DNA from 2 places in the Planococcus sp. TJ-307 genome. Region 2 is predicted to be linked to the other one. Evidence: a T-box and tRNA genes for the amino acid it is inferred to sense, from the RefSeq annotation. Region 2 holds a T-box; the other holds one or more tRNA genes.
What was found. The T-box of region 2 lies ahead of AC4EHK_RS10590 (valine--tRNA ligase). A T-box ahead of a tRNA ligase gene usually reads a tRNA of that ligase, here a tRNA-Val.
Positions count from the first base shown of each region.

Region 1 (3,210 bases), on a different contig from region 2:
AACAAAATCTACCACCTGCCAAGCGACTCTTCGTATGAACAGACCAATCCCGAAGAATGGTTTTGTTCGGAGCAGGACGCACAAGATGCTGGATTTCGAGGCGTTGGGCAATAAAGACTGGTATATAGTGTTTTTACTCTGTAAAGAGCCTAGCTTTTCTACGATGAAGTAGAAAAGCCAGGCTCTTTTATTTCTAACTTATTTTGAGGATAAAAAATTTAAAGCAGCTTTCAAAAAACGAAAAACTGAATGAGTATTTTTAAAAATAACAATTCACAAAGCTACTTCATAAATCCGCTCTATTTAATCATAGTCAAATATCAGGATTTTTAATCTGTTTCCGTTGCTCCCAGTTTTTTTCTTTGGGTCCTGCTTTCCAGAAAAGCGGAGCATCTTTCGGTAACTTTCCGAAAATAAAGCCCGCAAAAGGTATAAACCGATGGAACGCCCAGATGAAAAAGTAACAGAATACAACTGCAAGTCCAAACTGAAGCCATATCATGATATGCCAGGAGAGTCCTGTTTCCTTTGTTGGGAAGAATAACATCACGTAATACAGGATAAATGGATGCACCAAATAATAACCAAACGAATAAGAAGCTACATATTTAAGCTTGGCAGTAGTCTTCCCACCAAAGAACGCAGCAAATTTTTCGGAAATATAAAAGAAGAAAAGTGCACCTACAGTCAAATAGATAATCCCAATAAGGCGATAATATTCTATAGGTATGTCAACCCGCTCACCGAACAAATTCCGGTAATGTATGGATACAAAAATTATGCCACAGAAAAGCGAGACAGCACCGGCCAGCGCAATTTTTCGATTGGTTATTTTAGCGGATACGGTTTCATAGTGAAGGCCAATCCATGCACCTAATGAAAATGCCGCAAAATAGTTCAAGAAAAAGTGCGTTGATGTTAAGCGGTACTCCATATTTAATGTGAAAAAGATAAATTCAATCAAAAAGCCAATGAGCCACAAGTATTTCCGCAGAAATTTCGAATAACGCACTATGACTAGAATGAGTGGAAATATAAGATAAAATTGCACAATCAGATAGATGAACCAAAGCTGATAATGACTTTCACCGTTTAGCAGCCTATGCCACGCTTCCTCAAGAACAAAAGTTCTGGCACCTAGATGGACATTGAAAAATTCATAAAAAATAGACCAGATGATGTAAGGAATAATAATATACGTTACCCGTTTTTTAAAATAGGACTTAAAAACATCTTTTGTTAATACACGTGTCCGATAGTTGTAGAAAAACACAATGCCGACCAACATAACAAACAGTGACGACTCCACACGGATTATTCGGTTAATGAAGTGATAAAATTGATGTTGATATGTGAAAGGTTCAAACAAGTGAAAAATTTGAGCGGTAGTATGTACGAGAACTACCATCACCATTGCCATAATACGAATATAATATATAGAATTAATTTCACGATTCAGTGCAACCCAACTCCTTACTGTTAACATTCGATTTAATGTTAACTTGCGTTTATTAAATCTCCATATCCTTCTAGTTGAAAGTTGGGATTTTATCATTTTATTATTGATTTAACTTTTAACAGTTAGCATACTTTTAAAATTGTTATGATTATTTACTATCTTCCTCAGAGAAACAGCTTAGATTTATAAATTCTTCTATCCGTTATTGTACTATATTTTCCTTAGTATTTGTTACGGATTCTAAATAACCTAAAAATCAGAACAAAAATGAACCAACTCAAATTTCAAGTTGGCTCATTTTATTAGTCAAGAATCGCAGATCCCATCCTCTTTCTACCATATTCTCAACAAACAAGGCAGAAACAACAATCATAAAAACTTTTCAACTTTTTTCAAAAAGCTATTGTAGTGCTCGTCTCAAACGTATATACTAAATAATGTCGAAGTACTGTAAGCGTCATTACATAAACGTTTACCACGATTCCTTAGCTCAGCTGGGAGAGCGCTACCTTGACAGGGTAGAGGTCGCTGGTTCGAGCCCAGTAGGAATCATATAAAAGCAACCGCGTAGCCTTTGGGCTGTGCGGTTTTTCTTTTGCGATAGACTTGGCAGTTTCTAATCAACAATCACAATTGAAATGACTTCATCCATCGGCAGCCTGTGGTTCGCCAATTGATCTCCATAAATCAGCATCCGGCTTGTCGCATCGATTCCTTTAATCACCCCTCTGTTTGTATAGATCACCCCGGCCTTCCAGCTGTGGATAATGACGTTGCATTGGCGTTTGAGTGCAATGTCCATTTCTTCCTGTATCAACTCCAGATCGAATTCATTTAGATCGGGTTTTGGCACCCATTCGTCTTTTTCATACCATGCCCGGATCAACTCAACATGCTCTGGCAACATTAACGCTGTCCACTTAATGCGCCCACGGTCTTTGATGTCTCCTACTGTTTTCAAGTATTTATTGCGCTTCATTGGGCCACCTCCTTATTCTTTATTATGTCCGCCAATCAATTTTGTTCTTGCAATGGCCGTTCCTGCCGCAGTACCCGAGATTCCCCGGTAAATCGCCGAGTAGCCATATCGTTTTCGGATCCTGTCCATCGCTTCTCCAAGGCTTCTGTTTTCAAATTTTTTCTCATCGAAAAGGCTTAGCTGCATTGTTGATTCTTCTTCTAGGTTGCTAATCGCCAGTGAAATCTGCCGAATGGGTTTGTACTGAAAATTCTCCCTGAAAATCTGCAAGCAAACCTGGTACATCTTTAAAGTGTCGTTTGTTGCTTCGTCAATAGAGCGTGAGCGTGAAAATCCTCCGCCAAAAGCGGTCTTGCTGTAAACCATGCTCAAATGGATGGTTCGCCCTGCACGGCGGGCTTGCCGCGTTCGCATAGCGACATCTTCGCACATTTCCAGGATAATCGTCATGATGTCTTTTTCTTCTATGTAATCCCGATACAAAATTTGTCCTTTCCCGTAACTGATCTGGCCTTCGATTAAAGGCGATCCCATATCTGATAAATCGATGCCATTGGCATGCTGATGGAGCTGGTTTCCCATAATGCCAAACTGTTCTTCCAGGAGGGCAACGTCTGTGCACGCCAAATCGCCAACAGAATAGATGCCCATACTGTTCAAGGTTTTTTCTGTCCGGTGCCCAATTCCCCACATTTTACTCAACGGTCTTACTGGCCACAACTTCATGGCAATGTCCGTGTGAGTCCAATAGGCGAAACCTTTTTCTTTCGCT
Region 1 is NZ_JBZDOJ010000001.1:1,093,999-1,097,208, reverse strand. It holds gene AC4EHK_RS05285 (thermonuclease family protein) at 1-114, shown strand, start outside; gene AC4EHK_RS05280 (acyltransferase) at 314-1,486, opposite strand; tRNA gene AC4EHK_RS05275 (tRNA-Val) at 1,939-2,011, shown strand; gene AC4EHK_RS05270 (YolD-like family protein) at 2,076-2,438, opposite strand; gene AC4EHK_RS05265 (Y-family DNA polymerase) at 2,451-3,210, opposite strand, start outside.
Region 1: it encodes a tRNA-Val, which carries the amino acid that the T-box ahead of AC4EHK_RS10590 (valine--tRNA ligase) is inferred to sense. The anticodon was not compared.

Region 2 (3,210 bases):
GCCCCCACCAAAGCTGGCGCGAGATGCACCAGTCGCGGATGTTTTCCATCCAGTGCAGGTAGGTTTTCTCGAAACGGTCCGGTACGAAGTTAACGCCCGCATCTGTTTTCTGCGCCTCTACAGAAGCAGCAGCAAGCGGCTTCATGTCTACGAACCACTGTGTGGACAGGTAAGGTTCTACTACTGCCCCACTGCGCTCTGAATGGCCAACTGAATGCAAGTGTTCTTCGATTTTGAACAGTACATCCATGTCTTGTAAATCTTTAACGATTTGCTTGCGGCACTCGAAACGGTCAAGCCCTTCGTATTTTCCGGCATTCTCGTTCATTGAACCGTCTTCGTGCATAATCAGCACGCGTTCCAGGTTGTGGCGATTGCCGATTTCAAAGTCATTCGGATCATGTGCCGGCGTGATTTTCACAGCGCCGCTTCCGAATTCCATGTCCACGTAATCGTCCGCCACAATTTCCATTTCGCGGCCGATGATTGGCAAGATAACTTTTTTGCCGATCAAATGCTGGTAGCGCTCGTCTTTCGGGTGAACCGCAACGGCTGTATCGCCAAGCATTGTTTCCGGGCGCGTTGTCGCGATTTCGATGTGGCCGCTGCCGTCCGCAAGCGGATAACGCATATGGTAAAACGCACCTTGTACGTCTTTGTAGATCACTTCAATATCGGAAATGGCGGTTTGTGTTGCTGGGTCCCAGTTGATGATGTATTTGCCGCGGTAGATTAATTTTTTCTCGTACAATTTTACGAAAACTTCGCGTACCGCTTTTGATAAGCCATCATCCAATGTGAAACGCTCACGGGAATAATCAAGGCCAAGGCCCAGTTTCGACCATTGCTCACGGATATGGCCCGCGTATTGGTCTTTCCATTTCCATGATTCTTCAAGAAACGCTTCACGGCCCAAATCGTAACGTGAACGCCCTTCTTCTTTCAGCTTGCCTTCTACCTTTGCCTGCGTTGCGATGCCGGCGTGATCCATTCCTGGAAGCCATAGCGCATCAAAGCCTTGCATGCGCTTCATGCGCGTCATGATGTCCTGCAGCGTTGTGTCCCAGGCATGCCCTAAATGCAGCTTGCCGGTCACGTTTGGCGGGGGAATCACAATGGTATACGGCGTTTTGCCGCTTTCTGGTTTGGCTTCGAAGAATTTGTTGTTGACCCACCAATCGTAACGCCCTTTTTCAATCGATTGCGGATCGTACTTGGTCGACATTTGTTCAGTCATTGGAATTCCTCCTCTAAATTTCTGGCAGAACGCAAAAAACTCCTATCGTCTGTAAAGGACGAAGGAGTTTTTCGCGGTACCACCTTTATACACAGGTCCACTTGCCCACCTGGCTCTCAAGTTTCATAACGGATGTTCAGTCCGGTTCCCGCTACTGTGTTTCACGGCAACTGCTCCGAGGTGACATTCAAATGCGCGCCCATGAAAACCTCTCACCACTCGGTCTTCTCTCTGAAATGCACGCACACCCTACTATCCTCTTCAACGCATGATTATCTAATTACTCCCATTGTACTCAATATCCGGTTTTAGCGTCAAGTTTTTTTACAATGAATGCCACAATCGGCGCCGCAATCAGCAAAATAAAGAACAGACGGAACAATTGGAAGCCCGTGATCAGTGCCACATCGCCTCCAGCTGCAAGCGCTGTGATTGCCATCTCAGCAATGCCGCCAGGTGCCGCACTCAAGAAAAAGTCGAGAAATATGTATTCGGGCAGCCAGTGGGCAAGAATCATCGCAATTAACACCGTAAACCCGATCAGCAAGACGTTGTTCAACACAATCGCGGCACCCAGCCGGAATGTTAGCTTTTCACCAATGCCTTCCATCTGCAAACCGAGGTTTGCCCCAATAAACACCTGCGCGATGGCAATGAGCCAGTAAGGCATGTCAATTAGGACATCACCCGAAAAGGACTGAACAACAGCCATCGCCAAAATGGGCGCCAGCAATTCAGCAGCTGGAAAACCGATCCGTTTCATTCCGGTGAAAAGCAAAATCCCAACTACGAAAGCCATTAGAAATAGCATCGGCGAAAATGTAAATAGCTGCTGTTGCGTTTCTCCCGCGCCTCTGCCATTCAAAAAAACGGTCAGGAATGGCACAATCGTTACCACCATGAAAATCCGAATGGTCTGCATCATTGTCACGACGGTGATATTTGCGGACGGAATCTCCTCAGCAAGAACGACCATCTGTGCCAAGCCTCCTGGAATCGACCCAAGCAGACTGGTCGCCAAGCTTTCATTGACCATTCTCTTAAACAAGAGGCCCAGTCCAATCGACAGCGCGACGACCGATACCGTCATAAATGCCATATATGGCAAATCCACGGCCATCAACAGCACTGCATCCCGTGTAAAGGATGAACCGATTTGAATGCCCAGCATCACCAGTCCCGCTGTCCGCAAAAACTTTGGCCAGTAAAGGGGCAGTTTCGTGAACTGATTGACCAACAACAAGGCAAACATTGGTCCTAATAGCCAGGGCAGAAACATCCCGACCGCTTCAAAAACCGCTCCTGATGCTACTGCAATGATGGCAGTAAGTATAAATGGCCTCATTGTCTCTCCTCTTTTCCGCGTGTTGTTGCTGCTATCTATGTTACACGAAATTTCAGCGTGTATGGGTGGTGAACAGAATTCCATGATTCCAGCTCCATTAGATGAAGCCAACAAAAAAGAGACACCTGAAAAAATCCAGATGCCTCCATTTTATATTAGCGTGCCAGTTTAGCAAATACGGTATGGAATGCTTCTACGGTTTTTGCAATGTGCTCTTCCGTGTGGGCAGTCGATAAGAACATGCCTTCAAACTGGGACGGCGGCAAGAAGATGCCTTCTTCTGCCATCAAACGATAGTAATCCGCAAACAAATCCGTGTCCGAAGTTTTCGCTGTTTCAAAATCAACCACGTCTTCGTTTGTGAAGAAGAAACCGATCATCGATCCGGCGCGGTTAACGGTATGCGGGATGTTGTATTTCGTCGCCGCTTCCCGGAACCCTTTTTCCAGCTGATCGCCGCGTTCTACAAACACGTTGTAACTTTCTTCTGTCAAACGGGACAAGGTTTCGAAACCTGCACGCATGGCAAGCGGATTTCCGGACAAGGTGCCTGCCTGGTAAATCGAACCGCTTGGAGCTACTTGCTGCATGATTTCACGCTTGCCGCCGAATGCGCCGACCGGCAATC
Region 2 is NZ_JBZDOJ010000002.1:847,678-850,887, forward strand. It holds gene AC4EHK_RS10590 (valine--tRNA ligase) at 1-1,237, opposite strand, end outside; T-box leader at 1,289-1,511, opposite strand; gene AC4EHK_RS10595 (AbrB family transcriptional regulator) at 1,533-2,582, opposite strand; gene hemL (glutamate-1-semialdehyde 2,1-aminomutase) at 2,738-3,210, opposite strand, start outside.